DNA from 2 places in the Ottowia cancrivicina genome. Region 1 is predicted to be linked to the other one. Evidence: predicted binding sites of a transcription regulator. Region 1 holds the regulator's gene; the other holds the start of a gene.
The links. Region 1 encodes sigma-54, which starts transcription at its own class of promoters, with help from an activator protein. Its sites were predicted from a motif close to TGGCANGNAANCTGCTTT; they were not measured.
Positions count from the first base shown of each region.

Region 2: a site for sigma-54 is predicted at 3,017-3,034, ahead of QB898_RS12065 ([protein-PII] uridylyltransferase). Genes of this name have one in related genera too.

Region 1 is NZ_JARVII010000025.1:24,704-30,860, reverse strand. It holds gene glmS (glutamine--fructose-6-phosphate transaminase (isomerizing)) at 72-1,955, shown strand; gene rpoN (RNA polymerase factor sigma-54) at 2,175-3,719, opposite strand; gene lptB (LPS export ABC transporter ATP-binding protein) at 3,734-4,513, opposite strand; gene lptA (lipopolysaccharide transport periplasmic protein LptA) at 4,510-5,127, opposite strand; gene QB898_RS10625 (thiol:disulfide interchange protein DsbA/DsbL) at 5,429-6,085, opposite strand.
Region 2 is NZ_JARVII010000036.1:4,026-10,182, reverse strand. It holds gene QB898_RS12065 ([protein-PII] uridylyltransferase) at 302-3,001, opposite strand; gene QB898_RS12060 (NnrS family protein) at 3,552-5,018, opposite strand; gene QB898_RS12055 (lipoyl protein ligase domain-containing protein) at 5,371-6,123, opposite strand.

The sequences.
Region 1 (6,157 bases):
CAACAGCACATTTCATCTCATAGAGCCTAGCATCGCCCCTTCGCATCACCCGTTCAAGAGGATAGAAAAACATGTGCGGCATCGTAGGCGCGGTTTCTTCGCGCAACATCGTGGGCTTGCTGATACAGGGCTTGCAGCGGCTGGAATACCGGGGGTACGACTCCTGCGGCGTGGCCGTGCATACCGGGCGCGGGCTGGCGCGGGTGCGCGGCATTGCGCGCGTGGCCGATCTGGCCCGCCAGGCGCAGGCCGAAAACCTGCACGGCTGCACCGGCATCGCGCACACGCGCTGGGCCACACACGGCGCACCCGCCATTGACAACGCCCATCCGCACTTCAGCATGGGGCCGCTCGCGCAAACAGGCGATGACGCCCAGGGCCGCGTCACGCTGGTGCACAACGGCATCATCGAAAACCATGAAGAGCTGCGCGCGCGCCTTCAGGCCCGGGGCTACCGCTTCGCCAGCCAGACCGACACCGAAGTCATCGTCCACCTCATCGACAGCCTCTACGAGGGCGATCTGTTTGAAGCCGTGCAGGCCGCCTGCGCCCACCTGCGCGGCAGCTACTCCATCGCCGTGCTGCACCGCGATGAACCCCATCGCCTGATTGGCGCACGCGCTGGCTCGCCGCTGGTGCTGGGCCTCACAGCCCACGGCGAAACCTGGCTGGCCAGCGACGCCCTGGCGCTGGCGGGCGTGAGCGACCAAATCATCTACCTGGAAGAAGGCGACATCGCCGACGTGCAGCCCGGCAAATACTGGATTGCCGACGCCCGGGGCCGCCGCCTGGACGCCGCCAGCCGCCCCGTGCAAACCGTGCCGGCCAGCGGCGGCGCGGTCGAACTGGGGCCGTATCGCCATTACATGCAAAAAGAAATCTTCGAGCAGCCCCGCGCCATTGCCGACACGCTCGAAGGCGTGCAGGCCGTCACCCCTGCCCTGTTCGACAAAACCGGTGCCAGCAGCCAAAGCGGCGCCGCCGGTGCCTTCGCACAAATCGAGCGCGTGCTCATCCTCGCCTGCGGCACCAGCTACTACGCCGGCTGCGTGGCGCGCGACTGGATCGAAGCCCTTGCCGCCCTGCCCTGCAGCGTGGAAATCGCCAGCGAATACCGCTACCGCCAGTCCGTGCCCGATGCGCGCACGCTCGTGGTCACCGTCAGCCAAAGCGGCGAAACCGCCGACACCCTGGCTGCCCTGCGCCACGCCCAAAGCCTGGGCATGGCGCACACCCTCGCCATCTGCAACGTCGCCGCCAGCGCCCTGGCGCGCGAATGCCGCCTGGCCTTGCTCACCCGCGCGGGCGTTGAAATCGGCGTGGCCTCCACCAAAGCCTTCACCACCCAGCTTGTGGGGCTGTTTCTGCTTGCGCTCACCCTGGCCAAAACGCGCGCGCGCCTGTCAGCCGCCGACGAAGCCGCCCACCTCAAGGCCTTGCGCCACCTGCCCGCCGCCTTGCAAGCCGTGCTCGCGCTGGAGCCGCAAATCATCTCCTGGGCCAGCCAGTTCGCCAGCAAGGAAAACGCCCTCTTCCTGGGCCGTGGCCTGCACTACCCCATCGCGCAAGAAGGCGCGCTCAAGCTCAAGGAAATCAGCTACATCCACGCCGAAGCCTATGCCGCTGGCGAACTCAAGCACGGCCCGCTCGCGCTCGTGACCAGCGCCATGCCCGTCGTCACCGTCGCCCCCAACGACGCGCTGCTCGAAAAGCTCAAAAGCAACCTCCAGGAAGTGCGCGCGCGCGGCGGCGTGCTCTACGTGCTGGCCGATGCCGGCACGCGCATCGAAAGCGGCGAGGGCCTGCACGTCATCCGCATGCCCGAGCACTACGGCCTGCTCTCGCCCATCTTGCACGCCGTGCCGCTGCAACTGCTCTCCTACCACACCGCCGTGGCGCGCGGCACCGACGTGGACAAGCCCCGCAACCTCGCCAAAAGCGTCACGGTGGAATAGCCGCTGAAGCAGTCAGATCAGCTCCTCAAACAATAGCATTGGGTCCTAGTAGAAATTGCGCCAGGCAGCTTTTCGGCCCCCTTGAATTTGCTCCTTCTTTTCAAGGCGGCTTGGCAGATGGCGCCAGCCGGAGAGCGTGGCTTTTGGCCATCGTTGCGCCCGGTCTGGCTCATGGCGCAGGCCCTGGGGGCCTGTTTGCCAGCAGGCTCCAGCAAGCTTTCAGCCCTTGTGCCTGCGCTGGGGCGCGGCGGGAATGTGCATTTCCTCGCGGTATTTGGCGACGGTGCGGCGGGCGCAGTCGATGCCTTGCTCTTTCAGCAAATCGGCAATCTGGCCATCGGGCAGGGGCTGGGCGGGGTTTTCGTTTTTGATGAATTGCTTGATGAGCGCGCGCACGGCGATGGAAGAGGCGCTGCCGCCCGCTTCGGTGCCCAGCGACGAGCTGAAAAAGTGCTTCAGCTCGAAGGTGCCTTGCGGCGTGGCCATGTATTTGGCGGTGGTGACGCGGCTGATGGTGGATTCGTTCACGCCCAGCGCTTCAGCGATGTCTTTCTGGAGCATGGGGCGCATGGCGATGGGGCCATACACGAAAAAGCCGCGCTGGCGCTCGACGATGAGTTCGGCCACGCGCAAGATGGTGTCAAAGCGCTGCTGCACGTTGCGCACGAACCAGCGCGCTTCTTGCAGGCGCTGGCCCAGATCGGCGTTTTTGCTGCCGCGCAGGGCGCTGGCGTAGGCGTCGTGCACGCGCAGGCGCGGGATGAGGTCGTGGTTGAGGCGTACGTGAAATTTCTGCGTGGGGCCGCTGCCGCTGGCGGTGACGATGACATCGGGCACGATGATTTCGCGCTCTGCATTGGCAAAGCGCCGGCCCGGCTTGGGTTCGAGCCGGGCGATGACGGCCTGGGCGGCGCGCAGCTCGTCTTCGCTGATGCCCAGTTGCGCGGCCAGGCGGCGCGTGTCGCGGCGGGCCAGCAGCTCCAGCGCGCCGTGGCGGGTGCAGAGCTTCAGCGCGTTTTCGATGGCCGCCCGCCCGGGATCGCTCGGGTCTGACGCGCCCAGGCGTTCTTTCAGTTGCAGGGCCAGGCATTCGGGCAGGTTGCGCGCGCCCACGCCCGTGGGTTCCAGCGATTGCAGCAGCTTCAGGGCCAGGGTGAAGCGGTGCACGAGTTCCTGCATTTCTTCCACGCCGTCGTCGTCGTCCATGAGGGTGGCGGCCAGCTGGGCCAGGGAGTCTGGCAGGTAGCCGTCGTCATCGACGGATTCGATGAGAAAGCGCAGCGCAGCCATGTCTTCGGGCGCCAGGCGCAGGGCCAGCGCCTGGCGGTGCAGGTGTTCGGTCAGGCTTTCTTGCAGGCTGGCGCGTTCGGCGGGGTCGAGCGTGTCGTCGCCCGGCTGGCGGGCGGGGGCTTCGCCGCCCCATTCGCCGTCGTCAGGGGCCAGGTCGCTGCTGCCGTCGCCGTCCCAGTCGTCGGGGGCGGCGGTTTCGCTGTCACTGCCTTCGCCGTCGTTTCCGCCGTCGCTGCTGGCGGCCGCCTCGCTGCTGCGGTCGCCTTCGCTCACGGGGGCATCGGCGCGCGCCAGGCCGAATTCTTCGCGCGGGGCGGCGTCGTCGGCACGCTCCAGAAAGGGGTTTTCGTCGAGCATGGTTTGCACTTCACGCTCCAGATCGACGGTGGACAGTTGCAGCAGGCGGATGGCTTGTTGCAACTGGGGCGTGAGGGCAAGGTTCTGCGAGACGCGCAGTGACAGGCCGGTGCTCACTTGGCTTGCGGCCTTCAGAGGTGGAAGTGCTCGCCCAGGTAGATGCGGCGCACGTCGGGGTTGGCGACGATTTCGGCGGGCGTGCCGGCGGCCAGCACGCGGCCTTCGCTGATGATGACGGCGTGGTCGCAAATGCCCAGCGTTTCGCGCACGCTGTGGTCGGTAATCAGCACGCCGATGCCTTGCTCTTTCAGGAAGGTGACGATGCGCTGGATTTCAATGACGGCAATCGGGTCGATGCCCGCAAAAGGCTCGTCCAGCAGGATGAAGCGCGGCTGCGTGGCCAGCGCCCGCGCGATTTCCACGCGCCGCCGCTCGCCGCCCGAAAGCGCCGGCGCGGGGGTATCGCGCAGTTCGGAAACAGAAAGCTGCTTCAGCAGCTCGTCCAGGCGGCGCTCGATTTCAGGCGCGGGCAGCGGGCGGCCGTCTGGCCCGCGTTGCAGCTCCAGCACGGCGCGCACGTTTTCGGCCACCGTCAGCCGCCGGAAGATGGACGCTTCTTGCGGCAAATAAGACAGGCCCAGGCGCGAGCGCTGGTGAATGGGCATTTTTTCGATGGCGCGGCCATCAATGGTGATGCTGCCCGCGTCGGCGCGCAGCAGGCCGACGATCATGTAAAACGACGTGGTCTTGCCCGCGCCGTTGGGGCCGAGCAGGCCGACCACCTCGCCGCTTTTGACGGTGAGCGACACGTCTTGCACCACGCGGCGCGCGCCGTAGTGCTTGCGCAGGTTGCGCACTTGCAGCGAGCTGGCGGGCGCGGGCGCCGTGAGGTTGGAAGCAGACTCGCTCACGGCTTTTTGGACAGGCTGGAGCTGCCGCGCAGCGCGGCGGGCTGGGCGGGCTGGGCGCCAGCGCCCCGGGGGCCGAGCGTGGCGCGTATGCGCTCGCCCTTGCCAGCCTTGCCTTGCGGCGCGCCATCGACGGTGTAAACGCCCGAAACGCTGTTGTAGGTGATGCGCGCGCCCGTCACTTCATCGGCCAGCTTCGCGCCTTCGAGGCGGCGCATGCGCGCACGGCCCTGAAGCCGCACGGTATCGGCGCGGCTGTCGTATTCAATGGTTTCGGCTTCGCCTTCAATGTATTCATCTGCGCCGTCGCGCTTTTGGCGAAAGAACGCGCGCTCTCCTTTTTCCGCCGTGAGCGTGCCGCTTTGCTGGCCATCGCCGGCCTGCTGCACTTGCAGGCGCGCGCCGCGCATGAGGATGCTGCCCTTGGTGAGCACGACATGGCCGGTGAAGGTGCTGATCTGGCTTTTTTCTTCATGCCGCAAGGCGTCGGCCTCGATGTTCATGGGCTGGTCACGATCGGCCTTTTCAGCCTGCGCGCCCGCGCAAGCCAGCAAGGCGGCAAACGCCAGCGGGGCCAGGCGCGAAAAGGGAGAAGAAAAAACAGACAGGCGCGGCATGAAAGCAGGAATGAAGGAGCGGGTTGAGGGCTGACACAAATTGTAGGGGCCGCGCCCTCAAGGATTGCCTGGCCGCGCCCGCTTGCGGCAGAGGCCCAAAAACCGCCGAGGCGAATGCTGAAGCGGCGTCGCGAGCCTGTTCAAGGAGCGGGGCGCACAGCCTTGTTTTTGCTCCTGTATTGGGAGCAAGATGTCCTAGTGGATACTGCGCAAAAGACCATTTCGGCCCTCTTGATTCGCTCCTTTTTTTCATCATCCCGCAGCGGCTGCCGCAAGCCGCAGGCGGGCAGCTCGCAGGCTCTTACTGGCCGCCGGATTTGCGCAGCTTGGCAATGAGCGCGTCGGCTGTTTTCAGCATGCCGTCAAAGCCATTGGTCATGCCGGGGTCCATGTAGTAGCGCCCGGCGATGCCGAAACTGGGGGTGGCCTCCACGTGGTAGGCGTCTTGCAGCTCGATGGCGCGCCTGATCTTGCTGGCCACGCCAAAGGATTTGTAGGCGGCGGCGAATTTGGCGCCATCCACGCCGCGCTCGGTCATCCAGGGCTGCACCTCTTCCAGCGTGTTCAGGCGCTTTTTCTCGTTGAGGATGGCGTTGAAGACTTCGGTGTGGACTTTTTCATTCAGGCCCATGGCTTCCAGCGCGAAGAAGATGCGCTGCAGCGGCTCAAAGGCGTTGGAAAAGCCCACATGCATGCGGCGCACCACCACATCTTGCGGCTGGGCGGCGGCCCATTTTTCGAATATCGGCTCGAAGTCGCGGCAGTGGGGGCAGCCGTAGGAGAAGAATTCGACGACTTCCACTTTGCCAGCGGACGTATCCACCGGAGCGGCGGGATTGACGACGAGGTAGTTCTCGCCTTCCTTGGGCGTGAAGGGCTGGCCTTGCGCGAAGGCGGCGGGCAGCGCGGCCAGCGTGGCGGCAGCTGCGGCAGTGAGCGCGAAATCACGGCGTTTCATGGTCTGTTTTTCCTTTTTTGGGCGGGTTGAAAGGGGGGCTGAGAAGCAGGAGCGGGCGGCAAGTTCCCGGCA
Region 2 (6,157 bases), on a different contig from region 1:
TTGCGGCCAGCCGTCAGCATCGCCAGCGGGGCTTCAGGCGATGGGCCTGATCGCGGCCCCCTGCTTCATGCGCGCCGCCGATGCCGCGTTACGCATAGGCAGGCGGAAGCGGCCATTTTCTTGCTCCTGAACCCATAGCGGTATGTCCTGGTGAAACGGGCGCAAGAGCCTTTTTATGCCCCTTGAATTTGCTCCTGTTTCTATTGAAACCTGGCCAGCGCTGGCTTTCGGAGACTGTTCAAAGTCCGTCTGCGGTTGGCGTCTTGCAGCCAAACGTTGAACAGGTTCGCTGAACAGGCGCTCACGCCTTGGCGGGCGGGCTGCCCTGCAAGGCGGCAATCAGCTCCTGCTCCACTTGCATTTGCACGCTGGCATGAGCCAGATCGGGGCTGTGCAGCAAGAAGGTGTCTTCGGCGCGCTCGCCCAGGGTGCTGATGCGGGCCAGTTCCACGCTGATGCCGTGCGCGGCCAGCACGCGGCTGATGCCGTAGAGCAGGCCAGCGCGGTCGCTGGCCGTGACGCTGAGCCGCCAGCGCTGGCCGCTGTCGTCGGACTGCCATTCCACATGGGGCGTGAGGGGAAAGCTGCGCACGCGGGCGGACTGGCGGCCCAGCCGTACGGCGGGCAGCGCGGCGCGGCTGGCAAGGGCCGCCGCCAGGCCCGTTTGCACGCGGGCGATGAGCGCGGCCGTGGCGGCCTTTTGTTCGTCGGCTTCGCCAGCGTCTGCCTCGCCAGCCAGGGGGTGGGCGCTGCTGATCTGGAAGGTGTCCAGCGCCCAGCCGCTGCGGCTGGTGTGAATGCGCGCGTCGTGAATGGACAGGCCCGCGCGGTGGAACCAGCCGCAAAGGCGCGCGAAAAGGTCGGGCTGGTCGGGCGCGTGAACCAGCACTTGCAGGCCCTCGCCGCCGGGGGCGCCGCGCGCGGCGATGACGGGGCGGCCTTCGGCTGCGCCGCTGCCTTCATGGAGCAGGCTTTGCGCGTGCCAGGCGATTTCGCCGGCGCTGTGGCGGGTGAAGTAGCTGCCGTCCAGCGTGGCCCACAGGCTGCGGGCGGCGGCGTGCCCGCCGGCAGGCAGCAGGGCCAGGGCCTGGCGCTGGCGGCTGGCGGCCAGTGCGCTGGCGCTGGCCGCGTGGCCGCCCAGGTGGCGGGCGGTGGCGTGATACAGGTCTTGCAGCAGGCGGTCTTTCCAGCCGTTCCACACCTTGGGGCTGGTGCCGCGTATGTCGGCCACCGTCAGCAGATACAGCCCGGCGAGCCGGCGCTGCGTTTGCACGCGCGCGGCAAAGCGGGCGATGACGGCCGGGTCGCTCACGTCCTGCTTTTGCGCCACCTGGCTCATGCCCAGGTGCTCGCGCACCAGAAATTCGGCCAGCGCCGCGTCATCGCCGCGTATGCCCATCTGGCGGCAAAAGCGCCGCACTTCGCGCGCGCCCAGCTCGCAGTGATCGCCCCCGCGCCCCTTTGCGATGTCATGAAACAGCGCGGCCACGTAAAGCACCCAGGGCCGCTGCCAGCCTTGCGCCAGTTGCGAGCACAAGGGGTATTCGTGCGCGAATTCGGGCATGAAAAAGCGCCGCATGTTGCCCAGCACCATGAGCGTGTGCTGATCGACGGTGTAAACGTGAAACAAATCGTGCTGCATCTGCCCCACGATGCGGCGGAAAACCCACAAATAGCGCCCCAGCACGCTGGTGCGGTTCATCAGCCGCAGCGCGTGCGTCTGCCCCGCCGGGGCCTTGAGCATGCGCATGAACAGGGCGTGATTGGCGGGGTCGGCGCGAAAGCGCCCGTCCATCGCCGCGCGGGCGTTGTAGAGCGCGCGCAGCGTGCGGGCGCCAAGCGACTGCACCTCCGGGCGGCTTTGGTAGAGCCAGAAGGTTTGCAAGATGGCGCGCGGGTGGCGCTGGTAAAGATCGTCGCGGTTGATGTCCAGCGCGCCATCGGTTTCGGAAAACCAGGCGTTGATGCGGCGCGCAGGCGGCGGCGTCTCGCGCGCGGCGCGCAGGCGCTGGGCCATGACCTGAAGCAGGATTTCGCTCAGCTGCACCACGGCCTTGGCGCACCAGTAGTAGCGGCGCATGAGCTGCTCGCTGGCGCGCTGGGCCAGGCGGCCCCGCGCGTCAAAGCGGTTTTCATAGCCAAAAGCGGCGGCCACGGCGGCCTGCCGCTCGAACACCAGCCGGTCTTCGTGCCGCCCGGCCAGCAAGTGCAGGCGCGCGCGAATCAGCCACAGCAGCCGCTCATTGCGCGCCAGCTGCCGCGCCTCGCGCGCCGTGGCCACGCTGCGGGCCAGATCGGCCCAGCTGCGCCCGAAACCGGCCGCGCGCGCCACCCAGCGGATGGTGTGCAAATCGCGCAGGCCGCCGGGCGACTCCTTGCAATCAGGCTCCAGCGCGTAGGGCGTGTCTTGCTGCCTGGCGTGGCGCTGGCGCTGCTCGAGCTGCTTGGCCGCCAGAAAAGCCAGCGGATCCAGCTGCGCGGCAAAAGCGGCCTCAAAGCGGGCCAGCAGCGCCGCATCGCCCGCCACCCGGCGCGCTTCCAGCCAGGCCGTGCAGGCGGTGATGTCTTGCCGCGCCGCCTCCAGACACTGCGCCACGGTGCGCACGCTGTGGCTCACCTCCAGGCCCACATCCCAGCAGGCGGCCACAAAGGCCGATACCGCAGCGTCCAGCGAAGCTGACGGCCCGGCCTCATCCGGCAGCAGCACCAGCACATCCACGTCCGAAAACGGAAACAGCTCGCTGCGCCCGTAGCCGCCCACCGCCGCCAGCGCCCCCGGCAAGCCCGCGCGCTGCCACAAGGCGGCCAGCGTTTCATCGGCCAGACGGGCCAGCGCCGCCATCGCGCGCGGCAGGCGCGAAGCCGGCGCTGCGGGCAGGGCGCACGCCTGCATGTCATCCAGCAGCGCCTGGCGCTGGCTGCGGTAGCGCGCGCGCAAGGCGGCCAGCGTGTCAGCGGATGGATCGGCGGGCGGGCGGGTTTTGGCAGCAGGGGCGGACATGGGCGGGCCTGAAAAAAATCAATTTTCACGCCGCTGGCAGGCTGCCGGATGGGAGCTGGCGCGCGCGAAACCCCAGCCGGGAATTTCCAGCCGGGGAACCCCAGCCGAATGCGGCCTCGCCCATTCTGAAGGGCCGCCTCTCGCGGCGGCTGCCGCTTGCGCCGCCCACCAGCACAAGAATATTGCGCAAAAACAGGAGCAAATTAAAGGGGGTCGAAATGCCGCCTCGCGCAGTTTCCAGTAGGACCTCATGCTACGGATTCAAGAGCATATTCAGCCCATTTTTTGGCACTCCACCCCTGCGCGGGCCTCCTGTCACCCCGCTTTGCTGGCGGGCGCTTTGCGCGCCAGAAAGGCCAATGCGGTCAATGCACGGCGGCGGTCAGGCAAAGCCTGTGAGCGGCCATTTTCAGCAGCCCTTTTTCCGGGTTTTTCCTCCGGCAGATGCGGGAGAAGGCCGGAGCGAGGGCAAAGCGGCCTGGCTCCGGCCTTCATGCCTTTGCGGAGCGCGTGCATTTCACTTTGCTTCGCCGCTTTCCGGAGCCTGTTCTCAACCCGGCTTGCCGTCGCTGCGCGGGCGGCCGTACCAGTTGCCAAAGCGCAGGCTCCAGATGGTCATGACGGCCGTCCAGATCAGCGCCGTGACGAACATCAGCCAGATGGGCGCGCTGTCAATGGCGGCCACCGTGCGGATGATGACGGCCAGCTGGAACACCCAGAACAGCGTCCACACGCTGGAGTCGGCCACCAGTGCCCGCCCGCTGTGCCCGCACGACACGCGCGTGACCATCGCCAGCATGATGGAGCCCAGAAAGCCCATGGCCAGCAGGTGCAGCGGCCCCAGGCCCAGCACGTCATGCCCCAAAAACAGCAGCAGGCCGCGCGCCAGCGCGCCGTAGGCCATCGTCAGCCCCAGCCACACAAAGCCCACGTGCAGCATGGCCAGCAGGCGGATCTTCAGGCTCTGCACCAGCCCCCAGACGATGGCCAGCCACAGCAGCACGCCGCCAGCGGCCGCTTCCAGCGCCAGCGCCAGCGCCGTCCACCACGCGCCGGGCGCCAGCAGCGCCTGCACCCACAGCGCCAGCACCTGCCAGGCGCACACGGCCAGCATGAGCCACAGCACCCAGAAGGGCCGCCAAATTTGAATCATGGGCAGCACGTTGGAGGTGAAAAACGGAATCATGCGGTGCGCCACGGCCACGTAGGTCACCACGATGAAGCCCCACAGCCCCGTGCGCACCAGCAGCAGCGCCAGGTCTTGCCGCTGCGCCAGCAGCGCCAGCAGCGCGCCGCCCAGGCTGAGCACGCCGACGATGCCGCCGTAGCCCACTGTTTTGCCGTGCACGCGGTCTTCTTCCTGGCTGGCGAAGATCAGCTGCCAGAACAGCGCCACCATCCATGCCAGCCCCGCCAGCGCCAGCGCCATGCCCGCCAGCGCCACGCCAGCGTGCGTGTGCGCCCCGGCCAGCCACAGCAGCCAGCCCGCCATTTGCAGCACCACGCAGGGCGCAGTTTGAGTGGGCTTGTGCGGCGGCACGCCCAGCCAGCGCGGCCCGGCGGTGAACAAAAAGCCCGAGAAAAACAGCGGCATGAAGCCAAACACCATCACCGCCGCATGCGTGGTGATGGGCGCGAGCGTGGCGGACAGGCCCAGCGCGCCAAAGCTGCGGTCGGCCTGCACGGCCAGCCACCAAAAGCTGGCGGCCACCAGCACCACCATGGCCGAGAAAAAGCCCAGCCGGTGCGGCGCAATCAGCAGCGTGGCAAAGCGCCAGGGGCCGGTGACGGGCGGCGGCTTGACGGCCTTGGGCTTGCCGCCCGCGCCTGGCGCAGCGGCGCGCACTGGAATGGACATGGGCTTGCCCGCAGGCGCGGCGCCTGAAGCGGGCGTCTGGCCAACGGGCGCCTGCGGTGCGCCAGAGGCAGGCGCGGCAGCGGGTGCAGGAACAGGCGTGGGAGAGTTTTCAGCCGCCGCAGAAGCGGGCGAATCAGGGGTGTGGGGCGGTGTTGTCATCGTGTCTGGCCTTCGGCCCAAAACGCGCCTGTCCGCAAAGGTGCGGCGGCCCGCCGGCAGCGAGGCTGTCAAAAATCATAGCGATACCGCTCAAAGCGGCATGCGGGTAGGGGCATTCGCAGCCGCTGCGCGATGCCCGCGCCATTGTGCGCCGCCAGGGCGGACCGGGGTTTGATTTGCTTCAGAACCTGCTCACAGCTCACGCAGAGTCAGCGTTCGTGCATAGGCGCGAAAGCGCGGGCTCGGGTAGTCAGCAGCCTTGCAAACGCCCTGCCGGACCGCGAGCGGGCGGCCCCGATCCGCAGCGCCTTGCGGCCAGGTCATGAACAGGTTCTCAGAAAAGACAAAACCGTCAGCCCGCGCTGCGCATGGGCTGCAAGCGGGGCCACAGGCGGCGCAGGAAGGTTTCGCCGCTGACGGGCGCGGAGCACAGCGCAGCCAGGTCAATGGTGCAGGCGGCTAGCGCGTCTGCCTGCGCGCGCGCCTGGCTGGCAGGCAGGCCCATGCGCTCGGTCATGCGCAGCCAGGGGCAGCTGGTGAGCAGCACGCCCATTGCCAGCAAAACGCCATGGCGGCTGCGGCGCTGGGCAAAACCCACGAGCTTGCGCGGCGGGCCGCCAGCGGCATCGCACACGACGACTTCCCACGGGGCCACGCCCGCAAAGCAGGCCCAGGCCAGCGCTTCAGGGGCCGGAATGCGCTCGGCAGGCGGCTGAGCGCGCGCCCGCACGCCCGGCCCGGCCAGGGCGGCCAGGGTGGCCACAACAGCCTCGCCCAGCCAGCGGTAGCTGTCGGCCACGGGCAAAGCGGCCACGCGCGCGTCATCTGGCGCCAGCGTGATAGCCAGGCTGAGCAGCCAAGGCCCCGTCAGCACCGCGCCGCCGCCCGCGCCGCGCACCACCACAGGCAGCGCCCCCGCGCTAGCGGCAGGCAGGGCCAGCTGATGCTGCGCGCGCCCCAGCACCACGGCAGGCTCCGGGTAAGTCCAGGCCCGCAGCGCCGCGTGAGTGACGGGAGCGGCCAGCGCGGCCTCGTTGAAATGCTGCTCCTGCAACGCCGTGACGGGCAGGATGGGCGGAGGCGGCAAAACGGAATTCAGCGGCATGGGAGCAGGCGGGTTCTCATCAATAAGAGGAGCA